Regions from separate parts of the Sphingobium olei genome, predicted to be linked through region 2. Evidence: predicted binding sites of a transcription regulator. Region 2 holds the regulator's gene; the other holds the start of a gene.
What was found. Region 2 encodes LexA, which represses DNA repair genes until DNA is damaged. Its sites were predicted from a motif close to GTTCCNCNCTTGTTCT; they were not measured.
Positions count from the first base shown of each region.

Region 1: a site for LexA is predicted at 6,386-6,401, ahead of ACFQ24_RS07165 (four-helix bundle copper-binding protein). Genes of this name have one in related genera too.

Region 1 covers NZ_JBHTLS010000108.1:10,400-21,273, reverse strand. Annotated here, with positions in the region: gene ACFQ24_RS07190 (K+/H+ antiporter subunit F) at 1-239, opposite strand, end outside; gene ACFQ24_RS07185 (Na+/H+ antiporter subunit E) at 236-724, opposite strand; gene ACFQ24_RS07180 (monovalent cation/H+ antiporter subunit D) at 721-2,232, opposite strand; gene ACFQ24_RS07175 (Na+/H+ antiporter subunit C) at 2,229-2,597, opposite strand; gene ACFQ24_RS07170 (monovalent cation/H+ antiporter subunit A) at 2,594-5,449, opposite strand; gene ACFQ24_RS07165 (four-helix bundle copper-binding protein) at 5,854-6,240, opposite strand; gene ACFQ24_RS07160 (DUF421 domain-containing protein) at 6,439-6,948, shown strand; gene ACFQ24_RS07155 (DUF2254 domain-containing protein) at 6,945-8,354, shown strand; gene ACFQ24_RS07150 (cation-transporting P-type ATPase) at 8,442-10,874, opposite strand, start outside.
Region 2 covers NZ_JBHTLS010000126.1:60,540-71,413, forward strand. Annotated here, with positions in the region: gene ACFQ24_RS12190 (ComEC/Rec2 family competence protein) at 1-2,128, shown strand, start outside; gene lexA (transcriptional repressor LexA) at 2,089-2,760, opposite strand; gene ACFQ24_RS12200 (molybdopterin molybdotransferase MoeA) at 2,846-4,027, opposite strand; gene moaC (cyclic pyranopterin monophosphate synthase MoaC) at 4,024-4,500, opposite strand; gene trpC (indole-3-glycerol phosphate synthase TrpC) at 4,497-5,285, opposite strand; gene trpD (anthranilate phosphoribosyltransferase) at 5,282-6,274, opposite strand; gene ACFQ24_RS12220 (anthranilate synthase component II) at 6,431-7,021, opposite strand; gene ACFQ24_RS12225 (hypothetical protein) at 7,202-7,777, opposite strand; gene ACFQ24_RS12230 (hemerythrin domain-containing protein) at 7,869-8,381, shown strand; RNA gene ssrA (transfer-messenger RNA) at 8,400-8,743, shown strand; gene ACFQ24_RS12240 (tetratricopeptide repeat protein) at 9,034-9,420, shown strand; gene ACFQ24_RS12245 (TonB-dependent receptor domain-containing protein) at 9,544-10,874, opposite strand, start outside.

The DNA of each region.
Region 1 (10,874 bases), on a different contig from region 2:
TTGGCATAGGCCACCGTCCCCACGAAGCCGACCATGGCCAGAAGCAAGGCGGCCTCGAAATAGGTTGTCGTGCCTTCCCTGATGCCGAACAGGATGATGAGAGCGATCGCATTGATGACCATCGTGTCCAGGGCCAGGATGCGGTCGGGTGCCGTCGGCCCCCGTAGCAGCCGGTACAGATTCAGGAACATTGCAAGCGCGATGCAAGCCAGGGCGGTGGCGAGCGCCAGATCGATCATCGGAAAATCTCCATTAGCCGACCTTCATAGCGCGCCTTGATCCGCGCGATCTCGGCCTCTGGATCATCGGTGTCGAGTGCATGGACCAGCAGATGGCGTCCGTCGGTCGATATGTCGGCAGAAACCGTGCCCGGGGTCAGGCTGATTGTGCCGGCAAGGACAGTGATCGCCTCAGTCGACCGGAGGTCCAGCGGAATGGTCAGCCAGCACGAACGCATGTCTCGGTTACGCCGGAACAGGATCAGTCGGGCAACCTGGAAGTTGGCGACGACGATGTCGCCGATCACGAGAAGCACATAGGCGATGAGAGGCCAACCGTATCGCACCGGCGAACGCCCGACCCAGAAGGGGGCGGTAAACAGCGGCACCAGCGTTCCAAACACAATTCCCAGGAGGAAGCCGCCAAAGCTCAGTTCATTGAGCACCAGCATCCATATGATGATCAGCAGGACGGTAAGCCCGGGGTGTGGGAACAGACGGATCATTCGCGCGTCCCCGTGCCGTCAGGCTCGAGCACCGAACGGGTATAGCCGGGAACGTCGAAGACCTGCTCGCTCGTTGCCTGCATATAGGCCGTGATCGGCCCCGCGCCGATGGTGAAGACTGCCAGCAGCGCCAACAGACAAAAGGCTGGTATTGCCTCGCGCGGATGCGAAGACGATCGGTCGGCGGCCGGCGGCAACGGCGCATCCGCTCTCCAGAACAGGGTGCTCCCGGCGCGCGCAAGGCCGATCAGGCCGAGCAAGCTGGTCACAAGGACCATCGCCCAAATTGCGCCCATGTAAGCCGAGGGCCATGCTGCCCGCAGGATCAGGAGCTTGCCGACGAAGCCGGAAAGCGGCGGCAGGCCGACCAGCGCGACGGCGGCCGCTAGGAACAGCCCGCTGAGCACCCCCTGCCCCTTATACTGCGCCGTCGGCATGATCGCATCGTCCTTCGAGCCGCGCCAGCGGGTGATGAGATCCACAGTCAGGAACAGCAGGGCCGCCGACAGCGTCGTGTGCGGCAGATAGTAGAGCGCCGCCGCCATGGCGGGCATGTCGAACAAGGCGACGGCCGCGAGCAGCGTCGCGGTCGAACCAAGCAGGCCGAACGCAGCCATGTCGCACAGTCCGCGTGCGGCGAGCAGGCCCGCAAAGCCGAGCAGCATCGTACCGAGTGCTGCTGGCAGCAGAAATGCGCCTACCGCATCACCAAAGATCAGCGGCATGGTGCGGATGAGAGCATAGGCGCCCACCTTGGTCATGATCGCGAACAGCGCGGCAATCGCCGGCGATGCTGCCGCATAAGTGCGCGGGAGCCAGAGATGCAGCGGCAAGAGCGCCGCTTTGAGTGCGAAGACCGCGGCCAGCAGGAAGCCGCCGGCCCGGAACAGACCCTGGTCGGCGGCAGGCAGGGCCGCCCCGCGAACCGCCATGTCGGCCATGTTGAGCGTGCCGGTAACACCGTAGAGCAGGCCCAGCGCGATCAGGAACAGAGTCGATCCGATCAGATTGACGATCACGTACTGAAAGCCAGCGGTGAGCCGCCGTTCCCCCTGTCCGTGGAGCATGAGACCGTAGGATGCGATCAGCAGCACCTCGAAGAAGACAAAGAGATTGAACAGGTCTCCCGTCAGGAACGCGCCGTTGACGCCGAGCAGCTGAAACTGGAGCAGCGCATGAAAATGCCAACCCTTGCGATCGAGAGCCGTCAGCGTGGCATGAACCGCAACCGCGAGTCCAACTATCGCCGTCAGCAGCAACATCAGGGCCGAGAGCCGGTCCAGTACCAGCACTATGCCGAACGGGGCAGGCCAATCGCCGAGCGCATAGGCGAACGGCGCGCCCGAAGCGGCCCGCATCATGAGGACGGCCGCGATAGCGATGAGACCGATCGTCGAGAGAACCGATATGACCGCGCCGATCGAGCGGTAGCGCAGCCAGAACAGCAATGTCGCGGTGCCCGCGAAGGCGGGCAGCAGCAACGGCGCCACGATCAATGCATCCATCATGGCCGCGCCTCCGCATCAGGCTGGGGCGGGTCGGGCTCGACGATGCCATCGACCTGATCGGTGCCGGTTTCGAGGAAACTGCGGAGCGCAAGCACGACCGCGAGCGCAGTCATGCCAAAAGAGATGACGATCGCGGTCAGCACCAGCGCCTGCGGTAGCGGGTCGGTATATTCGGTCAGTCCCTTCCCGTAGATCGGCGGGCGATTGACCACCAGACGACCTATGGCGAACAGAAAGAGATTGATCGCATAGGAGAGCATCGCAAGGCCAAGGACCACCGGAAAGCTGCGGCCGCGCAAGCACAGATAGATGCCGGCCGCCGTCAGGGCCCCGATCGCGGATGCGACGAGAAATTCGATGCTCATGCCTCGGCCCCCCGCAGCTTCGCGGGATCGATGTCCATCGGGCCCTCCTCCGCGCCTCCATCCGCGTTTTCAGCGCGCTGAGCGACGTGGCTGAGCTCGGCCAACGCGAGCATCACCGCGCCGATTACCGTCATGGCGACGCCGACATCGAAGAGCATGGCGGTAGCGAGCTCGAAGGTACCGACCAGCGGCAGGCTGAAGTGGCCGAAGGAACTGGTGAAGAGGGGTGCACCAAACAGAAGCGAGCCAAGGCCGGTCATGGCGGAGATACTCACGCCCAGACCTATCAGCAAATGCTCGTCGATGCGTCGCCGCTGGTCTGCCCATTCAAAGCCCGAAGCCATGTACTGCATGAGCATCGCGATCGAAATCACCAGGCCCGCAATGAAGCCCCCGCCCGGCATGTTATGGCCGCGCAGAAAGATATAGAGCCCGATCATCGTCGCAAGCGGGAGCAGCAGCCTTGCGGCAACGGCGAACATCATCGGATGGCGCTCCGGGGATTGCGGCAGATCGGCGATCCACTCGCGCAATCGACGTCCCGAAGCGCCTCGCGTGGCCGGCTGCAATAGCGCGAAGATCGTGAGCGCGGCGATGCCGAGGACTGTGATCTCGCCGAAAGTGTCGAAGGCGCGGAAATCGACGAGCGTGACGTTGACGACGTTGGTGCCGCCGCCGTGCGCATAGGAGTTGGCCCAGTGATAGGATGAGATCGGATCGTTGGGAGCGCGGGTCATCACCGCCCAGGCCGCCGAGCCGACCGCCGTTCCGCCAGCGAGACCGATCAGCCCGTCGCGAAGCCTGCGGCGATTGCTAGAAACCCGCGCCGGAACCTTGGGCAAGAGATTGAGCGCGAGCAGCAGCAGCAGGATCGTCACGATTTCGACCGAAATCTGGGTCAGCGCGAGATCGGGCGCCGAGAGAAAGATGAAGGCGAGAGAAACGACCAGGCCGACGACACTGATGTAAATCAGCGTCAGGAATCGCTGCCGCTGTCCTTTGACCACTGCCGCAACGGCCGACAGCAGGAGCAGCCAGGCGACGATGGCCACCGGCGGCGCCGGAATGGTCGCGCGCGCGCCCGGCGCATAGCCGCCGGTCCATACGCCCATCGCACCGAGGACGATCGCGACAATGAACAGCAGCGCCAATTGGCGCTGCAGCGAGCCGCTATGGATGACGCTCGTGATCGTGCGGGTTATATGCACCAGCCCGTTCACAACCCCTTGGAACAGACGCTTGGCATCGGGCAAGGGAAGGTTGTCCCATTTGCGCTGAAACGTGCCATGCCACCACAAGATCGCCGCTCCGAATATCAAGGCTGAGACGCCCATTGCGAGCGCTGGGGTCAGCCCGTGCCAGAGCGCCGGCTTGAACGCGGGCGCCGCCCCTCCAGTCACAGCCGCTGCGGCCGGGGCGACGATGCCGGTGGTCAGCGTCTGCGGAAAAAGCCCGATCAATATGGTGAGGACAACGAGCAGAGCCGCGGGCGCCCAAAGCCCGGACGGCGGATCATGCGGGGTTGTGGGATAGGTCGAACGGCAAGGTCCAAGGTAGAGGTGGAAGATATAGCGCAGCGAGTAGGCGACAGACAATGTTGCACCGACAGCCGCAAGCAGTGGCACGGCCCAATGCTGCCCGGCCCAGACGGTGTGAGCCGCCTCTTCAAGCATCATCTCCTTCGACAGGAATCCGCCGAGCGGCGGCAGGCCAGCCATCGAAGCCGCCGCAACGATGCCGAGTGTGGCCGTGACGGGCATCAAATGAGCGAGTCCCCCGAGCAGGCGGATATCGCGCGTCCCAGCCTCGTGATCGACGATGCCGGCGTTCATGAACAGTGCTGCCTTGAACAACGCATGGTTAAGCAGGTGGAACACGCCGACAACGGCCGCCGCGGGCGTGCCGAAGCCGAACAGCATGGTCAGCAGACCAAGATGGCTAATCGTGGAATAGGCAAGAATCGCCTTCAAATCATGGCGGAACAGGGCGACAGCGGCGCCCAGCACCATCGTGACCAGTCCCGTCGTCGAAACCAGGTAGAACCAAAGCTCCGTTCCCGACAGCACCGGCCAGAAGCGCGCGAGCAGGAACACCCCTGCCTTCACCATGGTCGCGGAATGGAGATAGGCGCTGACCGGCGTGGGTGCAGCCATCGCGTGCGGTAGCCAGAAATGGAACGGGAACTGCGCTGATTTGGCGAAGCAGCCGATCAGGATCAGAAGCAGCGCCAGCGGGTAGAGGCCGGAGGATCGGATGGCATCCCCGCTCGCGAGGATGTCAACCAGCTCGAACGATCCGGCGATCTGACCCAGCAGCAGCAGACCGGCGATGAGCGCCAGCCCGCCCCCGCCCGTCACCGCGAGGGCCATGCGGGCGCCCTGCCGGGCCTCTTGCTTGTCTTTCCGGAAGCCGATCAGCAGGAATGACGTGAGGCTTGTCAGCTCCCAGAAGATCAGCAACAGCAGGACATTCCCCGCCAGGGCAATCCCCAGCATCGCTCCCTGGAACAGGAGCAGGAGCGCAAGGAAGCGCCCCATCGCCTCGTTCGCCGGAAGATAAAAGCGCGCGTAGATGACGATCAGCAGCCCAATGCCGAGGATGAGGGCGGCGAACAGCCAGGCCAGCGCGTCGATCCGCAAGCTGAGGTCCAGCCCGAGTGCTGGAATCCAGGCAGCGCGGAACTCAACCGCCTCACCGGCCAGCACGCCAGGGGCCAGCATGACGAGCAGCGCCACTCCGGCGAGGGCCGGCGCTGCGGCTAGTCCCGCCACCACGCTACGCTTGGCGTGTCCCGCAATCGACGTCAGCAGCGCGCCGACGAAGGGTAGCGCAAGGAGAAGGACCAGAAACAAACAGATCTCCGTGCGCGGTGCCTGGGAACAGGTGCGCGAATGCCATCATCGCTGATGCGAAGAGGCTATTCTTCACCTTCTGCCAAACGCGAAGCAAGCCTAATGCGTCGAAAATCAATCTACGGAAGCCGCTGGCAGTCCTCCAATTAGCCGTTTGAAATCTTTGAGGCCCTGTATCTCGATCGCGGCCTCTGGATCGCACGAGCGTCCTTGGACGAAATCGGCGCACTCGGCACTCATGGAACCTGACTGCGGACTTCGATGATCTCCCGCGGAGTGGCGGGGCGCGTTAGCCCGAGTGATCATCTGCCGGCGCCACGCCCGCCATGCCCATTGCAGACCGCTTACGTCACGCGTGTCGCGCGTGGCCCTGCCGTAACGCGGCGGCCCCTTAGAGACGACGGCTACTGGATCGTGGGGAGCGCCTTGCGGCAATCCTCGGCGCACTCGCGGCACATTTCCGCACACAGACGGCAATGCTCGTGTTCGTGCCGCGCGCACTCCTCGGCGCAAAGCTCGCAAGTGCGGATGCAGGCTTCCATCATTGCCCGCAGAACCGCGATATTTTCGCCCGTACGGCGCACCGCAAGCTTGGCGGTGGCCTCGCAAACATCGGCGCAGTCGAGGCAGCTGCGGATGCACTGGCGCATGTCCATCTCTTCGGCGGAACAGGCGTCGGCGCAAGAGGTGCACATGACCGCGCAAAACATGGCGTGGCGGGCGGCTGTCGCAAGCGCGTCGTTGAGCTGCTTCACGTCAGGATGAAGTTCGATCATCTTGTGAATGGACATTGCGCGATACCTGCTCCTGGGTCGACCTGGCATTTGCCCTCAGCGAAACCAACTCGGCAACGTGCCGGCCGTTCCGCGAAGCGGACGTTTATCCGGACCTTGTGATCCCCGGTGTGTAGGCAACTGCCAATCGAACGAGAGCGGCATTGCGCACTTTTTCCCGTAATAGGTGTTGAATCAGCGAAAGCGAGGATCCGGATGCTGTTCGACAATCTGCAAGGACTTGTGCGCGTGATCTGGGTGGGCACACTCGCCTATGCGGCGCTGGTGACGGTGCTGCGCCTTAGCGGCAAGCGAACGCTCGCGAAGATGAACGCTTTCGATCTCGTCGTGACGGTTGCGCTCGGCTCGACTTTGGCCACCGTCCTGCTCACCAAGGATGTGGCACTGCTCGAAGGCGTTCTCGCCTTCGCCTTACTGGCGCTGTTGCAGTTTGTCGTCGCCTGGAGCGTTGTTCGATCGCCGACGCTCGCCCGAATGGTGCAGGCGAGCCCGCGCGTGCTGCTTGCCGATGGCAGGTTCGTCAAAGAGGCCCTGCGCGACGAACGGGTCAAGGAAGACGAAGTCAAGGCGGCGGTCCGGAGCGCGGGCATCGGCGGCCTGGCGGACGTTGCCCTTGTGGTTCTCGAAACCGACGGGAGCTTCAGCGTCATCTCTCAGGCGAATGCCGGCGAGCGCACCGCATGGCCGCAGGAGCGCTCTTCATGAAGGCCTGGCTGCTGCGCGTCGCCGATAAGCTGAGGCAAAGCTATTGGTTCATCCCCACCCTCATGGCCTGCGCGGCAGTATTGCTCGCAGGCGGGATGATCCAGCTGGACAGCTACGAAGGCTCGAGCTGGATGGACCGGTTCGCCTGGCTCTACGCCTCCCGGCCAAGCGGCGCACGCCAGGTGCTTTCGGCCATCGGCGGTTCGATGATCACCGTGGCGGGCACGGTGTTCTCCGTCACCATTGCCGCCGTGGTCTACGCTTCGGGTCAGTACGGACCGCGGCTGCTCAGCAACTTCATGCGCGACCGCGGCAATCAGGTGACGCTGGGCACTTTCATCGCCACGTTCCTTTACTGTCTGATCGTCTTGAGAACGATCCGCTCGCCCGAGGAAACCGGGGGCACCGCGTTCGTCCCCAATTTGGCCCTGCTTGTGGCCGTGCTGCTGGCGATCTGCTCGATCGCCGTGCTGATTTTCTTCATCCATCATGTGCCGAGCAAGATCCACATCAACAGCGTCATCGAAGACATTGGCAGTCGTCTGCTGAAGGAGGTCGGCCATCGCTTTCCTCGCTGTGTCGGGAAGCCCGCCGATGTGGAGCCGGATCCGGACGATCCCGCCCTGCCCCTTGCGTTGCGCCGGGACGCCTGCCGAGCGGAGGGCGCTCAGCCGGGCCTCGTTTCGGCAGATGACACGGGCTATATCCAGCTCATCCGCGATGATGATCTGCTCGCTCTGGCGTCGAAGCACGATCTGGTCGTTCGCTTGCGATATCAGCCCGGCGACTTCGTGCATGCCGGCCGCGCACTGATCGAGGCCTGGCCTCCGGAACGCTGCGACGACGACGCCTGCGAAGCATTGGCAGGGATATTCGCCATCGGTTCCCAGCGGACTGCCCTGCAGGACCTGCGTTTTCTAATCGATGAATTGGTCGAGATCGCTGCTCGCGCGCTCTCGCCGGGGGTGAACGATCCCTTCACCGCCCTTACCTGCCTCGACTGGCTGGGCGCCGCCATCTCCGATCTTTCATCGCGAGACATTCCCTCGCATTTGCGGAAGGATGAAGAAGGGGCGCTGCGGGTCGTGGCCCATCCGCAGACGTTCGCTGATTATCTCGAGCGAAGCTTCGGAGCGCTGGCGCAATATTGCGCCGGCGACATGATCGCCGCGCGCGGCTTTCTAAAAACGCTTGGAGAAATTGCGATCGAGTGTGACGACGCCGGGAGACTCGGTGCACTCGCAATCCACATCGACCGCCTGCAGGAGTTGGCTCAAGACAGTCTGGAAGGATTCAACCGCAAGGCAGTGACACAGCGGGCGAGGCAACTGCGGCGCGCATTGGCGGAGCCTGACTACAAGCGACGCTTGCGTGACGAGGCCGCATGGCTGGACGGCACGACGTGACCGCTCGCTCAGCTGCGGCATGAATAGCAAAGACGCAGCGGCAACAGCAATCGCCCGAGTCGCGCATGAGCGACCGGGTATCGGATTCTAATCGTTCGGCAAGGGTGCAGCCTGCTTGCGAAAGGCAAGGCGCATCTGCTTTTCGATTTCGATCAGCACGAAGAACGCCGCTCCGACCGCCACGATCACGATGCCATCGGTGAATGGCACCGGCTGCGTTCCAAAGACCGACTGGAGCTGCGGCAAGTAGGTCATCGCGAATTGCGCGATGGTTATGCTGATTACGGAGAACCAGACAATGGGAGTTCCCTTCACCGCTGCTAGCGTCAGCGATGTTCCATGGATGTTACGGATGAAGAAGAGATGGAAAATCTCCAGAACCACCAGCGTGTTGACCGCCATGGTCTGCGCGAGCGCAACGGGATAGCCCTTGTCGATGGCGTAGGCAAAGACGCTGAAGACGGCGACAACGAACAGTCCCGAAACGAGCAGGATGTGCCAGATCAGCTCCCCGGTGAGCAGCGGGGCATTGCGCGCACGCGGCGGGCGGCGCATGGTCCCACCTTCGCTCGGTTCGAAAGCGAGCGCTATGCCCAGGGTCACAGCGGTTACGAGGTTGATCCAGAGGATCTGCACCGCCGTGACCGGCAGCGTCATGCCGGCCAGCAAGGCGACGATAATCGTCAGCGCCTCCCCGGCATTGGTCGGCAAGGTCCAGCTGATCACCTTCTTGATGTTATCGTAGACCGTCCGCCCCTCACGCACCGCCGCCGCGATCGAGGCGAAGTTATCGTCGGCGAGGACCAGCTCGGAAGCCTCCTTCGCGGCTTCGCTGCCCTTCAAACCCATGGCTGTGCCGGCGTCGGCACGCTTGAGCGCGGGGGCATCGTTCACGCCGTCGCCTGTCATGGCGACGATCAGCCCGCGCGATTGCAGGGCCGTGACCAGGCGCAGCTTGTCGGCGGGAGACGTCCGGGCAAATATGTCGGTTTCCACCGCGGCAGTGGCCAGCTCTGCATCCGAGAGGTTCTCAAGGTCCGCGCCTGTCAGGACCTGGTCGCAGTTGCGCAAGCCGATCTGGGCGGCGATCGCTCTCGCTGTGGCGCCGTGATCGCCGGTAATCATCTTCACCCTGATTCCCGCGCGGTGGCACTCGGCGACGGCCTCGATCGCCTCTGCTCGCGGCGGATCGATGAGGCCCACAAGTCCGATCAACGTGAGCTGCCCTTCGATATCGGTCGTATTCAGTACAGTATGGGCTTGATCGGCGGGACGAGAGGCCACGGCAATCACGCGCTGACCCGCGCTGGCCAGTTGCTCGACGCTCTCCTGCCAGTAATGCAGATCGAGCGGCGCGGCGCCATCTGCGCCGACCCGTTGGTTCCGGCACATGGCCAGGATGGCCTCTGGCGCGCCTTTCACGTGGATGAAAGCGTGGCCCGCATGATCGTGATGCAAAACCGCCATATAGCGATAGGCTGCATCGAACGGTATCGAGTCGGTACGGGCAAGGCTGCTGAACGGCGCGGTCGCGCCATCGGTGATCTTTCCGGCCAGGGCGAGCAGGGCGCCCTCCATGGGATCGCCTTCCACGCGCCAATCGTCGTCGGTTCGGCGCAAGGCGGCGTCGTTGCACAGCGCGGCTGCACGCGCGAACTCCAGAAGGACAGGGCAGCCAGCTGCATTCGCCGGCTCGTTCTCCCGTTGCACCGCGCCTTCCGGTGCATATCCCTCGCCGGCGACGGCGAAGCGGCTATCGGCCGAGAGCAAGGTCGTGACGACCATCTCGTTGCGCGTGAGGGTGCCCGTCTTGTCGGTGCAGATGACGGACACCGAGCCAAGCGTCTCGATGGCGGGAAGGCGGCGCACGATCGCATTGCGACGCGCCATTGCCTGCACGCCGACCGCAAGGGTGATCGTTAGAACCGCCGGCAATCCCTCGGGTATCGCCGCCACGGCGAGACCGACCACGATCATGAACATCTCGTCGAACGGCAGATGCCGGACGAACGTGCCGAAGGCCAGCAGGCCCGCGCTGACCAAAAGAATGAACAGGGTGAGCCAGCGCGCAAACGCATCCATCTGGCGCACGAGCGGCGTCGTCAGCGACTCGACCTCGGCCAGCATACCACTGATCCGGCCGATTTCGGTCTCCACGCCGGTCGCCACGACAATACCCCGGGCGACGCCGGCGACGACAAGTGTGCCACTGAACACCAGGGAGGCGCGGTCGCCGAGAGGGGCATCCGGGACGACCGGCGCGACGTCCTTGTCGACCGGCACGGACTCGCCGGTGAGAATGGCTTCCTCGGCTTTCAAGCCCCTGGCGTCGATGAGGCGAAGATCCGCCGGCACCCGGTCACCCGCCTCCAGAACGACGATATCGCCCGGAACAAGCTCGATGGCATCGATGCTCTGCCGGGCACCATCGCGCAGGACGGCCGTGCGCGGAGCCAGCATCCCCCGGATCGCAGCCATGGCGTTCTCCGCCCGCCCTTCCTGGATGAAGCCGATGATAGC
Region 2 (10,874 bases):
GGCGGGGGCTGCGCAATGGCTGACCACGGCCCGCGCCGCAGCGGAAGGATGGCTGGAAGAGGAACGGGAGCAGGTCGGCCTGTGGGTGCCGGTCGCGCTGGGCGCAGGGGTGGCGGCGTGGTTCATGCTGCCCAACGCGCCGATGTGGCTGGCACTGTGCTGCGGGATGCTGGCGCTGGCGTGCATCGGCGCGATGCTGCCGGCTGGCGGACGGGTGCGGCGGATGGTCATCATAGGCGCGACGCTGCTGTGCGCCGGATGCCTGCTGGTGTGGGGCAAGGCGGCGGTGATCGGCGAGAGGCCGCTTGCCCGCGCGGTGTTTGCGCGCGTGATGGGAACGGTGGAGTCGGTGCAGGACGTGCCCGCGCAGGACATCGTGCGGGTGCGCGTGCGGCCCGTCGACGCGCCGGACCTGCCGAGCCTGGTGCGGATCAACATCGCGAAGGCGGACGTGCCGGCGGGGCTGGGCGAAGGCGCGACGATCCGGTTTCGCGCACGGTTGATGCCGCCCGCGCCGCCGAGCGTACCGGGCGGATATGACTTTGCAGCTCGCGCTTATTTCCAGGGTATCGGCGCGACCGGCAAGGCGCTGAAGCCTGTCGAAGTCTTGCGTGCATCGGACGCGGCCCCGCCGCTGCGCGCCCGGTTGTTCGGCCATATACTTGAGCGCGTGGATGGGGCCGGGGGTGGGATCGCCGCCGCGCTGGCGACGGGCGATCAGGGCGCGATCGCCGAGGAGGATGCCGAAGCGATGCGGCGCAGCGGGCTGGCACACCTGCTGTCGATCAGCGGCTTGCATGTGACGGCGCTGATCGGCGCGGTCATATTCCTGCTGATGCGGACGCTGGCGCTGAGCCGGCGCGCGGCGTTGACACTGCCGTTGATGTTGATCGCGGCGGCGGGAGGGGCGCTGGCGGGCATCTTCTATACCTGGCTGACGGGTGCGGAGGTGCCGACGCTGCGGTCCTGCGTCGCGGCCTTGCTGGTGCTGGGCGGGCTGGCGATGGGGCGGGACGCCATGACGCTGCGGCTGGTCGCGACGGGCGCGCTGGCGGTGCTGATCTTCTGGCCCGAGGCGCTGGTGGGGCCGAGTTTTCAGATGAGTTTCGCGGCAGTCACGGCGCTGGTGGCGCTGTCGGAGCATCGGGCATTCCGCGCCTTTGCGGCGGCGCGCGACGAGAGCGTGTTTCGCAAGGGGTTGCGCATGTTAGCCGTAACATTGGCGACCGGGGTGGCGGTGGAGCTGGCGCTGATGCCCATCGCGCTGTTTCACTTCCATAAGGCGGGTATGCTCGGCGCGTTCGCCAATCTCGTGGCGATCCCGCTGACGACCTTCGTCGTTATGCCGCTGGAGGCGCTGGCGTTGACGCTGGACATTGTAGGGCTGGGCGCGCCCTTCTGGTGGTTGACGGGACGAGCGCTGGACCTGTTGCTGGGAATCGCGCATGGCGTGGCGGCAAGTCCGATGGCGACGATGCTAGCCCCGGCGACAAGCGACGCGTTGTTCGGCGGGATGATCGCCGGCCTGCTATGGTGCCTGCTCTGGCGCAGCCGCTGGCGATGGCTTGGAGTGCCGCCGGTGCTGGTGGGGATGATCCTGACGCTGACGGCGCGACCGCCCGACATCCTGGTCACGGGCGATGGACGACATGTGGCGGTTCGGACTGACGAGGGCATGGCGCTGCTGCGCGAGCGGGCCGGGGACTATGTGCGCGACATGCTATCGGAAAGCGCCGGCTATGACGGAGAGCTGGCGGCGCTGGCGAGTCTGCCCGGCGCGCGTTGCTCGCAGGATTTGTGCGCACTGCGCATGGAAAGCGGAGGGCGGCGATGGCGGTTGCTGTTCACGCGCAGTGACATGCTGATCGAGCGGCGGACGTTCGCGCGCGATTGCGCGGCGGCGGATATCGTGGTCAGCGACCGGGCCTTGCCGCGATGGTGCAAGCCGCGCTGGTTGAAGATCGACCGCCGCCTGCTCGCCCGCACCGGAGGGCTGTCGATCGCCCTCGCGAGCGGCGATATCCGCACCGTTCGGCAACCGGGCGACGCGCATCCGTGGATCGCGCGCCAGGTCCGCCGCGGGCGACCTCAATTATACCGACGAAGCAGCCCGGCGAGCTTGCCCTGAATGCGCACTTGGCGCGGGTCGTAGATTTGCGGCTCATAGGCCGCGTTGGCCGGATCCAGGCGGACCTTCGCGCCTTCGCGACGGAAATATTTGAGCGTCGCTTCGGCATCGTCGATCAGGGCGACGACGATCTGGCCTTCGCGCGCGACTTCAGTGCGCTGGATGAGCGCGAAGTCGCCATCGAGGATGCCGGCCTCCACCATCGAATCGCCCGACACTTCCAGCGCATAATGATCACCGGCACCAAGCAGCGCGGCGGGGACGGACAACATCGTCTGCCCCTCCATCGCCTCGATCGGGACGCCGGCGGCGATGCGGCCGTGCAGGGGGATTTCGATTACGTCGTTGGCTGCGATCGGGAGCGCGGGCGCAGCCTTGGGCTTCAGCGACACGACCGGGGCGGGCGCGCGGTGCATGGCGTCCGGCAGCTTCAGCACTTCGAGCGCGCGGGCGCGATTGGGCAGGCGGCGGATGAAGCCGCGTTCCTCCAGCGCGTTGATCAGCCGATGGATGCCCGATTTGGACCGCAGGTCGAGCGCGTCCTTCATCTCCTCGAACGAGGGCGATACGCCGCCTTCGTCAAGCCGGGTCTGAATGAAGCTCAGCAATTCCTGCTGCTTGGGCGTCAACATCGCGATCCTCCATGGAACGTATGAGGAACGCATAGGAAACACAAAGTGGTTCGTCAAGCAAAGAACCCGCCGAATTTGACCCAGGTCAATCTAGCGGGAGGATGGTCACCCGGTCGCCAGCCGAGGCGGGAGGGGAGCCGGCGGGACGCAGGATCAGGCAGTCGGCTCGCGCCATGGCGGCCGTGGCGGCGCTGTCCTGCGATGTGACCGATACGATGCCGCCCTCGGCGCGGAAGGCGCGCAGATAGTCGTCACGCTCGCCTGTCGCGGGAAGCGGTGAGGCGAGCGGTGCGTCGCTGCTGCGCGGCAGGGGGCGGGCGGCGCCGCTGATGTGGCGCAGGAGGGGTAGGAGGAAGAGCGTCGCAGTGACGAAGGCGGAAACCGGATTGCCGGGCAGGCCAAGGAAGAGCGCGTCCCCGAGCTTGCCAGCCATCAGCGGCTTGCCGGGACGCATACGGATTTTCCAGAAATCGAGCGCGCCGCCAGCCTGCTCAAAAGCGGGGCGGACAAGGTCATGATCCCCCACCGATGCGCCGCCGGTGGTGACGATGATGTCCGCCTGCGCAGCGCTGGCGAAGGCGGCGGTCATCTGCGTTAGATCGTCGGGCACGATGCCCATGTCGATGACTTCGCATGGCAGCGCCGCCAGCATCGCAGCGAGCATCGGCGCGTTCGAGGAAGGGAGGAAACCGGGCGGCACCGGCGCACCGGGCGGCACCAGCTCATTGCCGGTGGAAAGCAGCGCGACGCGCGGTCGGCGGCGGACGGGCAGCGCGCCATGGCCGGCAAGGACCGCCGCCGCGACCTGCGCCGGGCCAAGATGAAGCCCGGCCTCCAGCAATATCGCACCGTCCGCGAAGTCGGATGCGGCAGGGCGGACATGGTGCCCGGACGGTAGGGGATCGTGGCTGGCGGTAAGGTGGTCGCCATCGCGCGTGGCGTTTTCCTGGATCAGGACGGCGTCGGCACCCGGCGGGAGCGGCGCGCCGGTGAAGATGCGGACGGCTTCACCCGCGCCGATAGCTTGAGGCTGGGTCGCGCCGGCCGCGCTTTCACCCACGACGCGCCAAGGGCCTGGCCAGTCCGCCGCGCGCACGGCATAGCCGTCCATCGCCGAGAGATCGGCCCAGGGCTGGTCGCGGAGCGCCAGAACGTCATGAGCCAGCCAGCGCCCGGCCGCTTGCACCACGGGCACTTGTTCCACCGCCAGCGGCGAGGCGAGGGCGAACAGGCGCGCCTGCGCCTCAGCGACCGGGAGCAGGCTCATGGCGTCCGCCGCCAGCCGCCTGACTTGCCACCGGTCTTGGATTCGAGGCGAACGCCGCCGATGACCATGGCCTTGTCCAGCGCCTTCGCCATGTCATAGATGGTGAGCAGGGCGACGGAGGCAGCGGTGAGCGCCTCCATTTCGACACCCGTCTGTCCTGCGGTGCGGGCGGTCGCGGTGACGGTGACGCCGCCTTCATCCAGATCGAAATCGAGCGTCACGGCGCTCAAGGCGATGGGGTGGCAGAGCGGGATGAGGTCGGCGGTGCGCTTGGCCGCCATGATGCCGGCGACACGCGCCACGGCCAGAACGTCGCCTTTCTTGACGAGGCCTTGCGCAATGGCGGCGGCGGCGTCCGGGTTCATATCAATACGGCCCGATGCGACCGCTTCGCGTGCGGTAGTCGCCTTGGCGGACACATCGACCATGCGTGCCGCGCCGTCCTCGTCCAGATGGGTGAGGCCGCCGCTCATGCGCCGGTCAGCAGCGTGCGGGTCGCCGCCTCGACATCGGCCTGCCGCATCAGCGTTTCACCGACGAGGAAGCAGCGCACGCCGTGGTCGGCCATGGCGGTGAGATCAGAATGGCCGGCAAGGCCGCTTTCGGCAACGAAGGTGCAGCCTTCGGGAGCCTTGCCGACCAGTTCGTAGGTGCGCGCGAAATCCACCGTGAAATCGCGCAAGTCGCGATTGTTGACGCCGATGAGGCGGGAGCGGAGGGACAGCGCGCGCTCCAGTTCTGCGTCGTCATGCACTTCGATCAAGGCGTCCATGCCAAGGCCGTGGGCGGCATCCTCAATCTCACGCATCTGCCCGTCATCGAGCGCGGCGACGATGATGAGGATGGCGTCCGCGCCCAACGCCCGGCTTTCCAGCACCTGCCAGGGATCGACCAGGAAATCCTTGCGCAGCACCGGCAGCGAGCAGGCGGCGCGGGCGGCCACCAGATAATCGTCATGGCCCTGGAAATAGGGTTGGTCGGTGAGGACCGAGAGGCAGGCCGCGCCGCCGGCTTCGTAGGCGGCGGCATGGGCGGGCGGGTCGAAATCGGGGCGGATCAGCCCCTTGGAAGGGCTGGCTTTCTTCACCTCAGCGATGAGGCCGAAGCCGGTCGTGGCGGCGGCATCCAGTGCGCGGCGGAAGCCACGGGGCGGGGTCTGGCCGGCGGCGCGCGCCTGAAGATCGGCCATGCTGGTCGCCGCCTTGCGCCGCGCGACATCCTCGCGCTTGAAGTCGCAGATTTCGGTGAGCTTGTTCATGAATAGGCTATCCAGCAATTGAGGAGCGCGTTGGCAAGGCCCCGGTCGATGGTTTCGGCGGCTTCCTCGACGCCTTCGCGAAGGTCCGGCACGGCGCCGGCGACCAGCAGGGCGGCGGCTGCGTTCAGCAGCACGGCGTCGCGATAGGGGCCATGTTCGCCCTGAAGCAGGCCGCGCAGCGCGGCGGCGTTGTGGGCGGCATCGCCACCCCGGATCGCTTCGACCGGATACGTCGCCAGGCCAAGCTCGGCGGCAGTTAGGCGGCGCATCGCGACAAGACCGTCCGCCGTCACTTCGGCCACGTCGTTGCCGCCCGCGAGCGAGAGTTCGTCCAGCCCTTCGTCCCCCGACACGATCATCGCATGATCCACCCCGATGTCGCCCAGCGCCTGTGCATAGATGGGGACATAGGCGGGGCGGGCGATGCCGATCAGCTGGCGGCGGACGCGGGCGGGATTGGCGAGCGGTCCCATCAGGTTGAAGATGGTCCGCTCCCCGATGGCCTTGCGGATCGGGCCGAGCCGCTTCAGCGCCGGGTGGTAGTTTTGCGCGAAGAGGAAGCAGATGCCGAGATCGGCCAATGTCGCCTGCGCCGTGGCGGCAGCGCGGTCGAGATCGAGGCCGAGCGCCTCCAGCGTGTCGGCCGCCCCGGCCTTGGACGAGGCGGCGCGGTTGCCGTGCTTGGCGACGGGCACGCCGGCGGCTGCGACGACCAGGCTGACGGCGGTCGAGACGTTCAGGGTGTGGTGGCCATCGCCCCCGGTGCCGCAGACGTCGATGGCTCCGGCCGGCGCTTCGACTGCGATCATGCGGGCGCGCATGGCGCGAGCAGCGGCCGCGATCTCCGTCGCGGTCTCGCCGCGCCGGGCCATGGCGACGAGGAAGGCGGCGATGTCTTCGTCCGTCAGATCGGCGTCGAACAGCAGGTCGAACGCCTGCGCGGCGGCATCGGCATCCAGCGGCATCGAAGGATCGGGCAGACGGGTCATCGCGCCGGCCTTAATCGGCGGAAGGGCGCGCTGTCGAGGGGGCGATCCCGCTTAGCTTCGCATATTTCCCGCAGAAATTGACATTTCATGTCCTACCCGAGCAACTTCCGCAAAGAAGCATCCGCATTCTATGGCTGCGACCGAGGGTAGGACAGATCAGGCCGCTTCCCGCGTCCGCACCGGCAACCCCGCGATGGTCAGGAAGTTCGCCAGCATCTCGTGCCCATATTCGGTGGCGATGCTTTCCGGGTGGAACTGCACCGAATGGATGGGCAGGCTTGCGTGGCGGAAGGCCATTACAGAGCCGTCCTGGCTGGTCGCATTGACGACCAGCGCGTCGGGAATGTCCTCCACGATCAGCGAATGATAGCGGGTCGCGGTGAAGGGTGAGGGCAGGCCGGCGAAAAGGCCGGTGCCATCATGGCTGACCGGTGACGTCTTGCCGTGCATGAGGCCGCCACGCACCACCTTGCCGCCGAAATGCTGGCCGATCGCCTGATGGCCGAGGCACACGCCCAGCAACGGCGCGCCCGCGTCGGCGCAGGCGGCGACGAGGTCGAGACTGACGCCCGCTTCATTGGGGGTGCAGGGGCCGGGCGAGAGCAGGAAGGCCTTCGCCCCGGTGGAGAGCGCCTGACCCGCTGAGATGGCGTCGTTGCGGACGACTTCCACCTGCGCGCCCAGTTCCATGAGATAATGGACGAGGTTCCAGGTGAAGCTGTCATAATTGTCGATGACGAGGATCATGGGAAGACGCTGTAGCGCGCGATCGGGGCGGGGGGAAGGGTGGAAGGGGAGAGCTTTCAGGTCGGCCGTCACCCTGAACTTGTTTCAACATCCATCGTGCCCGATGCTCGTTCGGTCAATCTGGAGGGATGGACCCTGAAACAAGTTCGGGGTGACGACGGGCTCACTTATACTTCCCCGTCATCCCTCGCGCCATCTGTTGAGCGCTTTATCATAGTCGGCGCGCGCCTTGTCATGTTGCGCCTGTAGCCTGCGCGCTTCGCGGTCTGCCGACTTGCGGGTTGCGACGATCTCGCTGGTGAGCCGCGCGCGTTCGGCTTCCAGTCGCGCGATCTCCGCGTCCACATTGCGGCGATGATCTTCCAGGGCCTCCTCCGCCGCGGTCAGAGCGGCGCGGCTGGGACGGGGCGGAGCTTTGGTGCGCGAGGGGGCCTTCGCCTTTGCCTCAGGCGCAGCTTTCTTCGTCCGGCGCGGAGGGGTGGAGGCGGCGAGATGATCGGCGGCGGTGCCGCGCGGCCGCTTTATCACCTCGCCGGGGCGGGCGAGCGGCTCCGCCATCAGCGCTTCGTCCGTGACCTGCTCCGCCGCGCCGCGCGCGAACAGGTCCGCGTCCGCACCCCAGGCCTTCAGCGCTGCCTTGCGGCTAGTGGCCGCGACATAGGCGTCGTGGAAGCCGATGGGCGTACGGAAGACTTTGAGCTTGGGCATGGCAATGAAGGCAACGCTCCAGCCGTCCGCCCGCTCCGGCGATAACATAGGTTATCGCGCCTGCTGAGCCGCAGAGCGCGAGGGAACCGCTGTCCCTTTCCAGCGCTTGCCCATGCGCTTTGTAGTTGAGGAGGATGAGATGGCCGACAAGGATTATACCGACGCGATCGCCCTGCTGAAGGCGGACCACCGCGAGGTGGAAGCGCTGTTCGAGCAGTTCGAGAGCGCAAAGGGCGGCAAGCGCAAGGAGGATATCGCGCGCAAGATCTGCCTGGAACTCAAGATCCACACGATGATCGAGGAGGAAATCTTCTACCCCGCCTTTCGCGGCAGAATCGAGGACGACACGCTGGACGAAGCCTATGTCGAGCATGACGGCGCGAAGGTGCTGGTGAACGACATCGAGGCCGGGTCGGCGGACGAGGATTTCTACGACGCCAAGGTCAAGGTGCTGTCCGAAGAGATCAAGCATCACGTCCATGAGGAAGAAGCGCAGAAGGAGGGCATGTTTGCGCAGTGCCGCAAGACGGACGTCGATCTGGTGGCGTTGCGGGACCAGATGCTGGCGCGCAAGCAGGAGTTGATGGCGCAGGCGAAGGCCGGCGGGCTGCCGGCCGCCAAGCCCGCCGCCGTCCGGTTGATCCCGGCCTGACGGAAGGCGCGCACGCGGCGGCTTGAAAAAGCGGCCGCGCACCGCCATATGGGTGTTGCCGGGTTCGCCCGGCTATGGTGATAAATCGTGTCGTATAATAGGCGCAGCGGACCCGGGGGCAGTACCCGGCGGCTCCACCACAAAGGCCCTTTTTCGGGGCTTTCTGACGGGGCCGAACTAGGATCGACGTGTGTTGAAAGACGATGCTTTCACCCGGCCCGTGTAAGCCGTTAAACTGTGCAAAACTCACAAGTGCCAACGATAACGAAGCACTCGCCATTGCAGCGTAATTGAGGGCCTCACGGCCTGATATTACTCTAAAATAGCGCGGTTGAACCCACCGGGCAACAGAAGGGAATTCAGCGGCCCCCGGAGGCGCCGGGCAACAGAAGCCTCCGGACCTTTCCTCCCATGCTCCCTCCATGTCGTTGCCGTCCGGCGGGGCGGTACGCCTTTTGCCGATTCGAATCGGCTCGCTGCGCACCTGTCTTTTCGATTACGCTTTTGTGACAGTCTCGCGTAAAAATTATAAGCCATTGAAAAAGATATAAACTAAATCCTTTTTCATCCGCTTTGCGCCTCTTGCTCCAATGTCATCGGAATGAAATAATCCTCGCTATATTGGAGAGTTTTTTTCGGGAGGAACGAGGAGATGATCAAGGCCGCTGCAATGATCGGACTGATGCTGGCCGCGACCGCGCCGGGCATCGCGATGGCGTCCGACGGGCAGGATCTGGTGGTTGTGGGTGTGCCCGACGGCCGGCTCGCGGCCAAGGCCATCACCGCCGGCAATTTCGAGACTGCCCGTCGGAAGCTGGAGCCTATGCGCGTCTTCGGCGAAAATGATCCTGCGCGTCTCATCAACCTCGGCAATGCCTATGCCGGACTTGGCCGCATGGCGCAGGCGCGCGAAGCCTATCGCGCGGCTCGGTCCGCCCCGGAACTGACGCTGGTGCTGGCCGACGGGACCGAGGAATCGTCGCGCGATGTCGCCAAGCGCGCGCTCGGCCGGCTGAACCCGGCCTATGCCATGCGGTAAATGGCTTGCCCTGAGGGGAAGGGAGGAGGGCGCCGTCCGGGTCGGACGGCGCCCTTTTCCTTGTCCGGTGCCAGGCTGGGGAGGGGCGGGTGCCCCGGAAGCCCCTTGCCGGGCGATGGAGGATCAGAAGGCGACGGTCATCGATGCGGCGATGGTCGTGCCGATCTTGTAGCGGTTGTAGAAGACCTTGCTGTCGCCCGCCTGCTGATATTCCTGGAACTTGCGCCCGGTGATGTTGCGCGCTTCCAGCTTGAACTCGCTGTTCACGCCGCCTGGCAGCTTGACCGCCTGACGCGCCACGAAATCGAGCGTGAAGCCCGGCTTTTCCTTGATGTCCGGTTGCAGGTTGGGGCCACGACTGGTGACGCGAGGGCTGGCGTAGGTCAGCAGAAGCGTCTGCTGCGACAGCCGGTCGGTGTCCTCCAGGCCAAGCTGGAGATTGACCAGATGGTCCGACTGGCCGGTCAGGGGCACGCCGTTCAGGAAATAGTCCGACGCGGCCGGCAGCGGGCCGGTCGTGTAGCTATAGGGCGTCGTCGTGTCGCCATCCTTCACCTTCAGCTTCGACTGGGTGTAGGTATAGTTGCCGATCAGCGCGATGCGGCGGCTCTGGAAGAAGGTCGAGTTCCAGCCATCGAGCGGCACATATTTCTGCAGCTCGAACTCCGCGCCGTACAGCGTCGCTTCGGGCGCGTTCGCAAAGCTGGTGGTGACATTGTAGGTGTCGGTGATGGTGGTGTAGGTTTCGATCGGATTGTCGATCTTCTTGTAGAAGGCCGCCGCCGTGATCCGTTCCTCGCGGCCCATATACCATTCCGCGCGGATGTCGGCGTTCCACAGCTCGCTGTCCTGCAGGAAGGGGTTGCCGCGATAGAAGCGGTTGGATTCGGTGTCGAGGAAGGGCTGGGCGATCAGCTCGCGGAACTGCGGCCGGGCGATTGTCTTCGACCCGCTGGCGCGGAATTGAAGGCCCTTGGCGGCTTCGACCGTCAGCGTGACGGCAGGCAGCCAATATTCCTTGTTGATGCGGTTGGTCGGCGTGACGCCGGTGTTATAGACATCGACGCCGGTGACGGACTGGCGGCCCTTTTCATAGCGGACGCCCGCGTTCAGCGTAACGCCCTCGATGAATTCCGCCTGGAACTGCGCATAGCCGGCATGGACGCGCAGCGCTGCGTCATAAGCGGGATAATTGCCCGAAAATTCCAGAAGCGTCAGGTCGAAATATTGGATGGTCGAGTCGGAGATCAGATAGTCGGGGCGCAGCTGCTGCACGGGGATCGGCAGGTTGACCGCATCATAGTGGAATTCATAGCGCGACGAGGTGCGCTTCGTATCGGTGAAGGCGTAGCCCGCCGTCAGCGTGACGTCCGGCGAGAATTTGTAGCTGAGGTCCGCGCCCGCCGACCACAGGTCTTCATTGAGGTCGCTGAAGGTAACGGACGCGTCGCCGC